Regions from separate parts of the Paenarthrobacter sp. 10L412 genome, predicted to be linked through region 1. Evidence: riboswitches for the same ligand, from Rfam matches in the RefSeq annotation. Region 1 holds a riboswitch; the other holds the start of a gene.
What was found. Region 1 has a riboswitch for thiamine pyrophosphate ahead of thiO (glycine oxidase ThiO). Riboswitches for the same ligand answer to the same signal wherever they lie in the genome.
Positions count from the first base shown of each region.

Region 1 (7,056 bases):
GCGCCCACGCCGGGATCTGGTGGCCGTTGCTGAGGGCCTCGCAGATCACCAGGACAAAGCGGTCGATGAGGCGACGCAAAGGGGCCGTGGTGTGGGCATAGGGCGCGCCGATGGCTGACTGGATGATGTTGGGTGGAAGTTCGCCATCGAAAGGTGTGTATCCAGCGCCGCGGAAGAGTGTTCCTGCAGAGTGCAGGATGGCCAGCTGTTTGGGATCCGAAGCGTCAAGTGTCCGGAGGTATTCACCGTACGTGACCTCGCCGTCCCAGGGTTTCCCGAGAGCCCTGGTCTGGCGTTTGAAATGGAGCAGTGACCGTTCGTCCGGTGCCGGCATGGTGCGCAGGATGCCCACTTTTCCGTCGAGCATCAGTTGGGCCGCTGCCATCCCGGTCATCAGTGATATCTGCGCGTTCCAGTCCTCCACAGGCAGGGACGGCGCTGCCACAATCCTGTAGCCGCCGCCACCGGTTGCCTGAACGATTTCCTGCTCCGGCATGTTCAGGTTGGCGCCACCACGCAGACGTTCCAGTTCCGCCCGCTTGAGGCCAACCTCCTTGAGGAGGTCAAGCACTGGTGGGGCCGTGCCGGCATCGATCTGTTCCTGGGCACCCCTGTAACTCAGCTTGGCGCGGCTACGGACGGTGCCACGGGCCACTGACGTGGCGGATACCTCCGCATTGTGGTCCAGTTCGAAGTCCCACACGAAGGCGCTGCAGTCCTGACCAGCCAGCAGGCTTCCGGCGTTCTCGCTGATAACCTCCGGGTGCAGCGGGATCCTCCCGTCAGGAGCGTAAAACGTTTGCCCCCGCTGCCGGGTTTCGGCATCGAGTGCCCCGCCGGGAGCAACAAAGGATGGCACGTCCGCGATTGCGTAGAGGACTTTGTAACCGTCACCGGCACGTTCAATGAACACCGCTTGGTCCAGGTCGGTGGACGTGGCCGGATCAATGGTCACGAACGGAATGTCCCTGAGGTCACGGTCCGGCAGCATGTGGTTTTCCACTGCTTTCCGGGCTTCCGTCACGGCCTCGGCCGGATACTCGCCCGGGAGTTCCAGTTCGGTCCGGAGGGCTGCAAATGCCTCCGCGAGCTGGTCCGACGAGTCGTCGACGTTGGGCGAAATCCGATGATGTGACACGAAAATCAGGTTAGCCCGAAATCGCTGGATAGTCTTGGACCATGAGCACTTCCTTGGACGATAATGCTCGCGTCCAGCGCCTCTCTTCGGAGCTGCTGGGAGCCATGGCGTACGGCGAGCTCTCCGCGTTTGGCCGGTTGTCTTTCGACTCCCGGTACGCTCCCACCCTCCATGACAGGGCAGTGCTGGCAAAGATTGCCGTTGGCGCTTACGGAAACTTCGCCTTGATCAGCAGCCGGCTATCGGAGATGGGACTCGATGCCGAAGAGGCCATGCTTCCGTTCCAGCGCTCGTTTGACCACTTTCACGAGCGAACAAAGCCAGCGGACTGGTTTGAATCCGTCATGAAGGCCTATGTGATCGACACCGTGTCATCGGACTTTTACCGCATGGTCGCGTCGTTCCTTGACGGCGGGACGCAACTCTTTGTCCAGAAGGTTGCCTCCGCGGACCAAGCCACGGAAGTATTACGCGTCCTCCTGCGCAGGGCTCTGGCTGATGATCCCCGCCTTGCGTCGCGACTGGCTTTGTGGGGCCGCCGCCTCGTCGGTGAAGCGCTGACGCAAGCACAACGCGTAGGCATGGAACATCCCCAGTTAGGACCGCTGCTCAAGGGCGGCGGGGATGCGCGCACGGCAGTCAAGGCCCTCACGGCCGAGCTTGCGGAGCGGCATGGGCGACGCATGTCCGGGCTCGGACTCACGGCTTAGGAGACTTTCGCATATTCTCCGCGGCCACCAGGGCGCCGGGTGATTATCCGGCGTCGAGCGCTTCCAGCAAAGTCTTGGCCGCCGCCGTCGGATCCTCTGCCTCAGTGATGGCCCGCACCACGACGACCCGGCTCGCTCCCGCGGCAACCACCTGTTCAATGTTGCTGAGGTCGATGCCGCCAATAGCGAACCAGGGGAGGAGGACGCCACCTACGGTCTCCTCGTCCGCGCGCTTTACGGCTTCCGCGGCATATGTGACCAGGTCCAGCCCAACTGCTTCACGGCCTGGCTTTGTGGGCGTTGCCCACACCGGACCAACACAGAAATAATCCAGTCCGCTCCTGCCAGGGGAGGCAGCTATCGCGGCGTCAACCTGCTCCGGCGTATGGGTGGAGAGGCCGATCACGGTGCGGTCGTGGAGGAGGTGACGTGCGGCGCGCAGGGGGATGTCCTTTTGCCCGATATGGAACACCGGAGCCCCGGAAATACTGGCAACATCGGCGCGGTCGTTGACGGCCCACAGCCGCCCGTGCCGTTGGGCCACGTTGTGCAGAACCTCCAGGACCTCCAGCTCCTCGGCGGCCTCGAGCGTCTTGTCGCGAAGCTGGATGATGTCTACGCCGCCCTCGAACGCGGCGTCGACGAAGTCTTCGAAATCGCCCTGGCGTTTGCGGGCATCAGTGCACAAGTAGAGGCGGGCAGTGGTGTGGACATCATGCTGGGTCATGGAAACCAGAGTAGTTCCTCTAAACTGGGCACGTACTGCGGGAGCCGTGACAGCGTCATATGACCGTCCGGCTGAGAGGGCTTCAGCGCCGACCGCTTGACCTGATCCGGCTAATACCGGCGTAGGGAAGGAAACATATGGCAGAATCCCGCCAAAACCCCTTGCAGGCAGACGTCGCAGTCATTGGTGGCGGCATCATCGGCCTTGGCATCGCCCACGAAGCCCGCCGCCAGGGCCGCTCTGTGGTCCTCATTGATCCCACCCCCGCAGCGGGTGCGACGTTCGCTGCCGCTGGAATGCTGGCTCCGGTCAGTGAGCTCCACTACCAGGAGGAAGACCTCCTGGAACTCATGCTGGAATCCTCCCAACTGTGGCCCGCTTTCATCCGGAGCGTCCATGGCGGCGAATCAGCCAACGGATACCGCACGACGTCGACAATCGCCGTTGGTGCCGACGCCGCCGACCGCCGCGCGCTGGCAGACCTCCGCACAGTCCAGCAGGCCGCGGGGCTCCACGTGGAGCCATTGTCATTGCGGGAAGCGCGCGAGCGTGAGCCTTTGCTGAGCCCACAGATTTCCTGTGCCTTCGAGATACCGGCCGATCACCAAGTGGATCCGCGGCGCCTTGCACGGTGCCTCATGGAAGGGTTGTCAGCCCACGGACCAAGTGACCCAACGTGGGTTTGCGGAGCGGAGAGCGGTTTCGCCCTGCCGCTCCACGCATCCCGTTTGCTCTGGGACGGGGACCGCGTCACCGGGGTGGAAGTCGATTCCGGCGCCGTCGTTTTTGCCCAAGAAACTGTAATTGCCTGCGGGCTGGATGCGACAAAGATCGGCAATCTCCCCGAGGGGCTCACGCTGCCCCTGCGGCCCGTTTACGGCGACATCCTCAGGCTGCGCGTTCCCCAACACCTCCAGCCCCTCCTCACATCCACCATCCGGGGCATGGTCCGCGGGGTGCCGGTCTACATCGTGCCCCGGGACGATGGCACGGTGGTGATTGGAGCCACGCAGCGCGAGGACGGTCTATCCGCTTCCACCAATGCAGTCTCCGCCGGGGGCGTCTATCAACTCCTGCGGGACGCCCAAGTGCTGGTGCCTGCGGTGGCGGAGCTGGAACTGTTGGAAGCGACAGCACGCGCACGGCCCGGCACTCCGGACAACGCACCATTGCTTGGACGCGTTTCTGGACTGGGACGTGTTTCAGGGCCTGAGGGCACCATCGACGGTCTCGTGATCGCGTCCGGGTTCTTCCGCCACGGCGTTCTGTTGACGCCTGTGGCCGCCAAAATCGTAGGCGGGCTGATCAGCGGCTCAGCCGACCCCCGATGGTCCATTTTCCGGCCTGATCGATTTACGGCAACGCAGGATCACCGCCTCCAATCAGCAATCAAGGACACACCATGAACATCAAACTCAACGGCTCCGAACACGCCGTGGCGGACGACGCATCCGTCAGCACGCTCGTCAGCGCCATCACAGGCCGGGTCCTGGACCACCGGGGACAGGCAGCCGACGGCGGCAAGCTGGGTGTCGCCGTCGCACGTAATTCCGAGGTAGTGCCCCGCAGCCAATGGGCCGCGACTGCGCTCGCCGATGGAGACGAACTCGAACTCGTAACCGCAGTCCAGGGAGGCTGAAAAAATGACCGCAGCAAAAACTGACATCAGAACAGACGCTTTGGTGATCGACGGCGTCGAATTCGGCTCCCGCCTGATCATGGGTACCGGTGGTGCGCCGAGTCTGGACGGGTTGGGAGCAGCCCTTCTGGCTTCAGGGACGGAACTGACCACTGTGGCAATGCGCCGGTACTCGCCGGCCGAGACAGGTTCACTGTTTCAACTCCTGCTGGATCACAACATCCGGGTCCTGCCCAACACCGCTGGCTGTTTTACTGCCAAAGACGCAGTGATGACCGCGGAGCTCGCCCGGGAGGCGCTGGAGACGGACTGGGTGAAGCTGGAGGTCATCGCCGATGAACATACTCTCCTTCCGGATGCGGTGGAACTCGTGGAGGCAACCGAACAGCTGGTGAACCGTGGTTTCAAGGTCTTCGCCTACACCAATGACGATCCTGTCCTCGCGCTGCGTCTGGAAAACCTGGGTGCCACAGCAGTCATGCCCCTCGGCTCGCCAATTGGCACGGGGCTGGGCATCCTGAACCCGCACAACATCGAACTGATCGTGTCCCGGGCCTCTGTTCCGGTAGTACTCGACGCCGGCATCGGGACTGCCTCTGATGCCGCGCTGGCCATGGAACTGGGCTGCGATGCTGTCCTGTTGGCAACGGCCGTGACCCGTGCTCAGAACCCGGTGCAGATGGGCGAAGCCTTCAAACACGCGGTGATCGCCGGTAGGCTGGCCAAGCAGGCGGGCCGTATCCCGCGCCGGGAGCACGCCCTCGCGTCATCGGCCATGGAAGGCCGGGCAGAGTTCCTCTAAATGCATCGTTCCTCTCAATGAAGGAGCAGTAGTGGCTGACAGGAAAGAGCCATTGACCCAGGTCGCCCTGGAGGCCGCCCTCAAGGACCTTCCGGACTGGAAGCTCCAGGACGGCCTCGTGACGGTATTCAAAACCTCGACGGCGGCCGACGCCTTGGCGCTCATCGCCGCCATTGGCCGGATCGCCGAGGAACAGAACCACCACCCGGATCTTGACTGGCGTTACAACAGGGTGTTCTTGCGTTACGTTTCCCATGATGCAGGTGGCCAGGTGACCCAACGCGACATCGCCGCTGCGGCTGCCGTGAGCGAGGCCGCAGCCGCGTCCGGTGCCCTGGCGCAGCCGGATCGCTATCCCGGAGATTGAGCGGGATAGCAGGTTAGTTAAACGGCGCTGGCCATCACCTATGGGTGATGGCCAGCGCCGTTTAAGAGTGAGCAGCGCCTTAGAGCCTCAAAGCTTTGGTGAGGGCGGCGGTGTCATGCTGGGTGCGCTTGCGGCCCAGAAGGACCACGACGGCAATCGCGACGGCCGTCCCCAACATGATAGGGAGGACCCAGGGGATCCAAGTCAGCCCGGGCTGGTAACCAAAGCCGGCCATGATGAGAGCTATCCAGCCCAGCACGCCGACGGTTGCCGAAACGCCCGCAGGCAATGCAATGCCGTACTTGCCGTGTCGCTTGTCATTTGCCCACACGATGAATCCTGTAGCGATGGTGGCAAGAACCACCACAACGAGTGAAAGCATGGAGACTCCTTAGCGGCAGCTGTAACTGGGAACCGCTAGAGTGCGCCGAAACCGACGCGGCGGACTTCCTCGGCACCAATTTCCACGTAGCCCAACACGCTGCCGGGAACGATGATCTGGCGGCCCTTCTCATCCGTGAGCCGCAGATCCGAACCCTTGGAGATGGCCTCTCCGACGATCTTGGCTACAGCCTCAGCATCGAGTGCGGATTCGAGCACAATTTCACGGCCAACATTCTGAATGCCGATCTTTACTTCCACAGCAAGGCCTCCAAGCCAATCAAGTTTTAAGTCAGTCCTCTATTTGTAGCCTAGGACTCTTTGGGGAATCGACTGATTCCGCGCCAAGCTAAACGATAGATCAGATCACTGGCTACATCGAGGTCGAGGTTTCCGTCGGTTTCGAGCCAGTAACGGGCGCTGACCTGCGCCATTCCTGCCAGTCCCCGGCCCAGGAGCTGCGCTTCCAGAGGGGGCAACTTGGTGTCCTCGGCGATGACGTGGGCCACGGCGTCGGCGAACGTTTTGTTGAAGGTCTCCAAGCGGGAGCTGACATCGGGGTCATTAATGAGGTCGGATTCGAAAACCAGGCGGTGGGCTTGGTCGTCGTCGGCAATGAACCTGTAGTAGGCCCGCATGACTGCCTTTACACGCTCTTTGTTATCCGTGGTGGAGTTCAGGGCATTGAGCATCAAATCGGTCAGGGCGGCCAGGTGGCTGTCCAGCAGCGCCATGTACAGCTCGCGCTTGGAAGGGAAATGCTGATACAGGACCGGCTTGCTCACATGCGCCGTCTCGGCAATTTCATCCATGGCGGCACCGTGGAAGCCGTTGGATACGAAAACTTCCAAGGCGGCGTTGAGCAACTGTGCGCGGCGCTCGTCCCGGGGCAACCTTGCTGAACGCGTCGAAGCAGTCCGTTCTTGCTTCGCTGGTGCTCCATCGTTTGCCCGTGTGCCGTCAGCCACAGTCTGCCGCCTTTCCTTTGCAGTTATGACCACTGTACCGGTGGGTAATATGACCGGGCGGCATCGGCAGGCATACATTGGGGTATGGCCTCAATTCTTGCTGCCCACCCCGCGCCCGCTGTCCTGCCGCCCCTCGTTGAACCGGCCGCCGCACTAACGCCGGCCGAGGTGGAACGGTACTCCCGGCATCTCATCATTCCGGAAATCGGCGCTCTGGGCCAACGCAGGCTTAAGAATGCGAAAGTTCTTGTCATAGGTGCCGGCGGGCTGGGATCTCCAGCATTGCTGTATCTCGCCGCGGCGGGCGTAGGAACCCTGGGAATC
Region 1 covers NZ_JBFTJT010000007.1:97,771-104,826, forward strand. The annotation lists gene AC1DD7_RS10775 (RNB domain-containing ribonuclease) at 1-1,138, opposite strand, end outside; gene AC1DD7_RS10780 (ferritin-like fold-containing protein) at 1,180-1,848, shown strand; gene thiE (thiamine phosphate synthase) at 1,892-2,575, opposite strand; TPP riboswitch at 2,603-2,720, shown strand; gene thiO (glycine oxidase ThiO) at 2,713-3,981, shown strand; gene thiS (sulfur carrier protein ThiS) at 3,978-4,214, shown strand; gene AC1DD7_RS10800 (thiazole synthase) at 4,219-5,016, shown strand; gene AC1DD7_RS10805 (4a-hydroxytetrahydrobiopterin dehydratase) at 5,048-5,383, shown strand; gene AC1DD7_RS10810 (hypothetical protein) at 5,463-5,765, opposite strand; gene AC1DD7_RS10815 (DUF3107 domain-containing protein) at 5,801-6,025, opposite strand; gene AC1DD7_RS10820 (TetR/AcrR family transcriptional regulator) at 6,076-6,810, opposite strand; gene moeB (molybdopterin-synthase adenylyltransferase MoeB) at 6,817-7,056, shown strand, end outside.

Region 2 (7,056 bases), on a different contig from region 1:
GAAGTGGTCACCAGGCTGATTTTCCACTCGATGATCGTCTTTTCCATCTATCTTCTCCTTGCGGGCCACAACCTGCCCGGGGGCGGCTTCGCAGGCGGCTTGACCGCAGGCCTCGCCCTCACCATCCGCTACCTCGCCGGCGGACGCTTCGAGTTGAGCGAGGCGGCGACAGTGAGTGCCGGAACGCTGTTGGGGACGGGACTTGCGACGGCGGCAGCGTCCGGTTTCGTGCCTCTCCTCCTGGGCGGACAGGTGTTCCAGAGCGCGATCATCGAGTTTTGGCTGCCCGTGTTCGGTGACGTCAAGTTCGTCACGTCCACGATCTTCGACATCGGCGTCTACATCGTGGTGGTGGGCTTGGCGCTCGACGTTCTACGAAGCCTGGGCGCCGAGATCGACGAACATTTTGAAGAGAAGGGGGCGAAGGCCGGAAAGACCAGAGTCGTCGAGTCTGCGCCCGCTGAGACTGCCGCTTCCGGGAAGGGCAATCCATGAGCATCAACCTGACCCTCCTGATCGTCATGGGTGTGCTGTATGCCTGCGGCATCTACCTGATTTTGGAGCGGAGCCTGACGCGCGTCCTGCTTGGCTTGATGCTGCTTGCCAATGCCACCAACCTGCTCATCCTCAGTACGGGAGGGTACGCCGGCCTGGCCCCTCTGTTTGACAAGGAAACAGCCTCCAGTGAGTACAACGACCCCCTGCCACAGGCGTTGATCCTCACATCAATCGTCATATCATTCGCCGTCACCGCCTTCATGCTCGGCATCATCTACCGGACCTGGGCCCTGGCACGGCAAGACGAGATCCAGGATGACATCGAAGACCGCCGCGTAGCCCGGACTCCGAGCTTCGACGCGGAAGACGACGCCATTGTCCCGCTGGAAACATCGGAGTTCGCGATCACTCCGGCCAGCCCCGAAGACCGTGCCCAGCCGGACGCGACAGAAAAGCCCAACACGGTAAGAACCAAGGAAGGAGGCAGCGCGTGAATCTCGCAAACCTGTCGCCACTGGCTGTCCTCCTACCGATCCTCGGCGCAGCCCTGGCGTTCGTGCTGATCCGGCACACGGCTGCGCAGCGGGTAGTCAGCATCGTGATCCTCAGCGCGACACTCCTGCTCGAATGCCTGCTCCTGGCGTCCGTGTGGGAGGGAGGCACCACATCCGTCACGCTGGGTGGTTGGCTGCCGCCGTGGGGCGTGGTGTTGGTGGTGGATCAGTTCTCCTCGCTTATGCTGGTGGTTTCCACCGTGGTAAGCCTCGCCGTCCTGATATACGCCACCGGCCAAGGCATGGCTGACGGCGACCAGGAAGCGCCCGTCTCGATCTTCCACCCCACCTATCTGATCCTGGTGGCGGGCGTATCCAATGCCTTCCTGACAGGTGACCTTTTCAACCTGTACGTGGGTTTCGAAATCCTGCTGACGGCAAGCTACGTGCTGATGACCCTTGGCGGGACGGGGCCCCGCATCCGTGCCGGCGTCACGTACGTGGTGGTGTCCGTGGTGTCGTCGGTCCTGTTCCTCATCGCTATCGCCATGATTTACGGAGCTACAGGGACCATCACCATGGCGGACCTCGCCATCAAGCTGGCCGAGCTGGATCAAGGAACCCAGAATCTCCTCCACGTGATGCTGCTGGTGGCATTCGGAATCAAGGCGGCCGTATTCCCGTTGTCGTTCTGGCTTCCCGACTCCTATCCAACCGCTCCGGCTCCTGTTACAGCCGTGTTTGCCGGTTTGCTGACCAAGGTGGGTGTTTACGCCATGGTCCGCACCGAGACACTCCTCTTTCCCGGCGACACCCTCAACGTGCCCTTAATGGTGGTGGCGCTGCTGACCATGGTGGTGGGCATCCTGGGTGCCTTGGCGCAGAGCGACATCAAACGTCTCTTGTCCTTCACCCTGGTCAGCCACATCGGCTACATGGTGTTCGGCTTGGCAATGTCGTCTGTCATGGGCCTTGGCGCGGCCGTGTTCTACGTGGCGCACCACATCACCGTGCAGACCAGCCTGTTCCTGGTCACCGGCCTGATTGAGCGGCGGGGCGGTTCGTCGTCCATTGACCGCTTGGGTGGCCTGGCCAAGCTCTCGCCACTCCTTGCCCTGTTGTTCTTCGTCCCGGCGATGAACCTTGCGGGCATCCCGCCATTCTCAGGTTTCCTGGGCAAGCTCGGGCTCCTCCAAGCGGGCGTGCAACTGGGTACGCCGCTGGCCATCGTTTTGGTAGTGGGCGGCGTCGTCACCAGCCTCCTGACCTTGTTGGCAATTGCCCGTGTTTGGAACAGGGCATTTTGGCGCAAGCCCGAGGACGCCGAGTACCCGGATCCGGTGCTTCAGGCCCCAGGCAACGTGGGGGTACTTCCCCGGACAATGGTGGGCTCCACTGCGGGCCTTGTGGCCTTCGGCGTTGCGCTCACAGTCTTTGCGGGCCCACTCTTCCACCTCGCCGACGGCTCGGCGGAAATCATGTTGGACCGCACTGCCTACATCCATTCAGTCCTGGGGGACTCCGCACAGGTGCCAGCAGTGGGTCAGTCAGGGGCTGCCAAATGAGCCGAAAACCAATCTCCTTCCGCACTGAACTGCCGCTGCTGGTATGGCTGGTCATCGTCTGGGGCGCCCTGTGGCGGGACTTCAGCCCGGGCAACCTGCTGTTCGGTGCGCTCATCGCTGTGCTCGTGGCCAAGTTCTTCTATCTTCCGCCGGTGGAGCTTAGCGGCAGGTTCAATGTTCCCCGCGCCATTTCCTTCGCCCTGGTATTCCTGGGCAAAGTGGCGGCAGCGAGCTTCCTGGTCCTCTACCTGGCTGTAGTGAAGGGGCCAAAGGTGCGTAGCGCCGTCGTCGCTGTTCCGTTGCGCAGCCATTCGGACCTCATAGTGACGGCAACCGGGCACGTAATCTCCCTGATCCCGGGCTCGCTGGTGGTGGAAGTGGACCGCTCGACGTCCACGCTCTACCTGCACGCGCTCAATATTTACGAGGAAGCCGGAATCGCCAAGATCCGTCAGGAAGTCCAGAACATCGAGGCCACGCTGATCCGGATCATGGGAACGCGCGAGGAACTCGACGCACTCAAGGATGAACCGACCCCGGGCCTGGAAGGGGCAGCTCTGTGAAAGAACTCGTTCTGCTGGTGACGGCTGTCATCCTGAGCTTGGCTGCGGTGGGAGCGATCATCCGCATCGCCATCGGCCCCTCTTTGTTGGACCGCGTTTTGGCATCGGATGTCCTGCTGGCCATTCTCGGCGCCGCGCTTGCGATCGATATGGCGATGAACCGGCACCTGAACAACTTGGTGTTGCTCGTGGCTCTCGCGGTGATCGGCTTCGTAGGCTCCGTAACATTTGCCCGATTTGTGGCCGATCGGAGGGATCACAGCAATGACTCCTGAAACCACTGGTGTGGATGCCGTCATCGACGCAGTGACGGCCGTGTTTCTTGTGGTGGGTGCCCTGATGTCCCTCGGCGCCGCTATTGGCCTTTTGCGGTTCCCCGATCTCATGAGCCGCATGCACGCGGCAACCAAGCCGCAGGTCCTGGGTCTTTTCCTCATGCTTGCGGCCATGGGTCTGCAAATGCGCACATGGTGGGTTTGGCCGGTTCTCGTGGTGGCCTGGATTTTCCAGCTACTCACCGCGCCGGTCTCCGCACACATGGTGGGCCGCTCCGCTTACCGAACCAAGCACGGGCACCGCGAGCTGCTCACCAAGGATGAGCTTGAAGCGGTTGTCCAAAGGGCGGCCGGCGACGGTTCCACCCCGGACGCTTAGGAACCCCGCGTTGGAATGCCTATGCGCGGCCTAGACGATGTCTTGCGTCTTGGCGAAACGGGCGATGGCACGCTGGGTGCCGCGGCTCGCGAAAACCTGGATGAGCGTGCTGACGAAGGCTGAAATCAGCGCGAACGACAAGGCTGAGCGGAGGCTCGTTTCCATATCGTCGTGGCCTGTGGGCGGCTTGTTGCCCGTGGCCTTTTCCCAGCCCTTGTTGACCAACTTGGTGCCGACGAATCCGGCTGCAAGGCTTACTCCGGCACCCAGCAGCTTGAAAAAGAGGTTCATGCCCCCAGCCTAGCCTCACATCCAGGCGCCTTGGGACTAACGGCGGTTTTCCCGTTCCTTGAGGAAAGCTGCCATGGAACCGCGTGGTGCAAGGACAGGGACAACATCGTGATCGGCTTCCCAGACGGCATCTACTGTTCCAAGGCCGGCAATTTCCTTGAGCAGGTAATACGTGGGTGGCATCAGCTGCAATTTACCGGCCGCCTCGGCCGCCAGGATCCCATCCACCGGCATCCAGAGTGATTGCCAAGCTTCAGTGGTTTGGTGCTGGGGTGCTGCTTCCGGAGCAGGCTTGGCAACATAGAAGTAGGTGTCGAAACGCTTGGGCATGTCCGTCGGCGTGACCCAGTTGGCGAAGGGGCGAAGGTCTGAGGCATCAAGGCGAAGTCCGGCCTCCTCCCAAACCTCCCGCAGTGCAGCGGTAAGCACCATGCCTGACTTTGCCGGGGCCTGTTCGGGATCAGCGGCGATGGAGCTGAGGTTCCAGTCTGCAGCGTGCCGTTCCAGCAGCTCAGCCGGGTAATCCCATCCGTCCTGGTCTGCGGCATCAACCCGGCCTCCCGGAAAGACCACCATGCCGGCGGCGAAGTCCATGGTGGCAACCCTGTGCTGCACGAAGGCTTCGAGCCCGGCCGGGGAGTCGCGGAGCAGGATGACGCTCGCGGCAAGGCGGGGTTGGGAAACTGGGATGTCCGTAGTGGGAAGGTCCGTCATGAAATACCCCTTTGCCGCGTCGATTCTGCTGGATCATTGTCTCAGGTGTGGTTGCCAGCCGCTTTGTGACCAACCCCAGCGCGCACGAACACCCACAGGTGTAAACTGAACCACGCCCATAAGGGCAGATTAATAACGACAGGGGAGCGCCGCCGTCGGACCTTGCAGAGATGCAGGAGACGCGAGGGCGCTGAGAGTGCGGACAGCCGCAGACCCTCGAACCTGATCCGGTTAGTACCGGCGCAAGGGAGTCGAGCTTCTCAGAGTGTCCGGATCCGGGCGGCGCAGGCCGACCGGGGGTTTTCCGGGGAGCACTTTCCCCTCCTGTACCTCAGGAGGCAGAAAAATGACCACGGCAAGCGTGAAGAAAACCAGTTATAACTGGCGTGTTGTAGACATCGTGGTGGCAGCTTTGATTGCCATCGCCGGCGGCGTGATCTTCTGGGCCTGGTCCCAGGGCGCCGCAATCGTATCCATCCCCATGAACGCCACGTATCCGCCGCTCACCGGTTTGATTGCCGGTGGCTGGATGATCCCCGCCGTCCTGGGCATGCTCATCATCCGCAAGCCGGGCGCAGCCCTGTTCTGCGAAGCCGTCGCCGCCACCGGCGAACTCATCATGGGTTCCCAGTACGGCACCACCGTCCTCATCTCCGGCATCCTCCAGGGACTGGGCGCGGAACTCGTCTTCGCTGCGTTCCGGTACAAGAAGTTCAACCTTTCCACTGCACTCCTCGCAGGTGCGGGCTCGGGCCTCTTCTGCGGTCTTAACGATTCCTTCCTGCCTTGGGGCTGGAACATCGCCTACGAGGCAATCGACAAGCTGGCCTACATCGCCTTCACCACGCTCTCCGGTGCGATCATCGCCGGCGCGCTGTCCTGGGTTGCCACCCGCGGGCTGGCCAAGACCGGCGTCCTCAGCTCCTTCGCGTCGCGCAAGGCTGCTTCGGAGCCCGTCTTCAACTAATGCCTGCGAAAGAAAGCAGCAACCAGCAAAGCAACCACCAAGTCCGGCCTGCCGCCATCACCGCCCAAGGGTGGGGATGGCGGCATGCCGGGCGTTCCACACCCGCCATCCAGGACCTCGATCTGCGGATCGAGCCCGGCGAGCGTGTGCTCTTGCTGGGTCCATCGGGCGCAGGGAAGTCGACACTGCTCCATGCCCTCGCCGGTGTGCTGGGTGACGAGGAAGACGATTCGGACGAGACCGGCTCGCTGTTGATCGACGGCCTCGCTCCCCGCGAACAGCGCGGCCGTGCAGGTCTGATGCAGCAGGATCCGGAAACCCAGGTGGTGCTCTCACGGGTGGGTGACGACGTCGCGTTTGGCGCCGAAAACCTTGCCGTTCCCCGGGATGAGATTTGGGCCCGCGTCCATGAAGCGCTCGACGACGTTGGGTTGCGCACCGCTGCAGGCGGCGGTTTGGCACTGGATCACCCGACGGCGGCACTCTCCGGCGGGCAGAAGCAGCGCCTTGCGTTGGCTGGCATCCTGGCGATGCGGCCGGGGCTGATCCTGCTTGACGAACCCACGGCCAACCTCGATCCGGTGGGCGTGCTTGAGGTTCGAGACGCGGTGCAGCGCTGCCTGGACAAGACCGGTGCCACTTTGGTTGTCGTGGAACACCGTGTGTCCGTCTGGAAGGACCTGGTGGACAGGATCGTGGTCCTCCAGCCACCCTCGGCTGGGGGCGGTGTGCTCCTGGACGGCCCGCCGGATCAGGTGCTCACAGAGGCCCGCACCATGTTGATGGCAGCGGGAGTGTGGGTGCCGGGGTACGTTCCGGCGACTCGCGCCCGCAGGACCACAACTCAGGAAATGGGCGGCCATGAATCCACCGCGCAACTCCTCCTCGTGGCACAGGACCTGGCTGTCTCCCGTGAGAAGTCGCGCCGTCGCCGCTTCAAAACCATCCCACCCGTCCCCGTGCAATCGGGTATCAGTGCACAAGTACGGGCTGGCCAGGCACTCACCATCACGGGTCCGAACGGTGCCGGCAAATCTACTTTTGCGCTCACGTTGGCCGGCCTTCTGGCGCCCGTGGACGGCAAGGTGAGTGCCGCCGTCGAGCTTTCCGAGGGAGCTGGAATCGACCCGTTCAAGTGGAAGGCGGATCAGCTGATTTCGCGCATTGGCACCGTGTTCCAGGAACCGGAGCACCAGTTCGTGACGGGCAAGGTCCTGGACGAGCTGATGTTCGGACCAAAGCATCTGGGACACGGTGAAGAACGCGTGGATGAATTGGTGGAGCGTTTGCGGCTCACGCATTTGGTGGAC
Region 2 covers NZ_JBFTJT010000003.1:305,346-312,401, reverse strand. The annotation lists gene AC1DD7_RS04795 (Na+/H+ antiporter subunit A) at 1-495, shown strand, start outside; gene AC1DD7_RS04790 (Na(+)/H(+) antiporter subunit C) at 492-992, shown strand; gene AC1DD7_RS04785 (Na+/H+ antiporter subunit D) at 989-2,557, shown strand; gene AC1DD7_RS04780 (Na+/H+ antiporter subunit E) at 2,554-3,120, shown strand; gene AC1DD7_RS04775 (MrpF/PhaF family protein) at 3,117-3,395, shown strand; gene mnhG (monovalent cation/H(+) antiporter subunit G) at 3,385-3,774, shown strand; gene AC1DD7_RS04765 (DUF4235 domain-containing protein) at 3,805-4,065, opposite strand; gene AC1DD7_RS04760 (NUDIX hydrolase) at 4,102-4,779, opposite strand; TPP riboswitch at 4,910-5,046, shown strand; gene AC1DD7_RS04755 (ECF transporter S component) at 5,126-5,746, shown strand; gene AC1DD7_RS04750 (ABC transporter ATP-binding protein) at 5,746-7,056, shown strand, end outside.
Region 2: another riboswitch for thiamine pyrophosphate. It lies ahead of AC1DD7_RS04755 (ECF transporter S component); the one in region 1 lies ahead of thiO (glycine oxidase ThiO).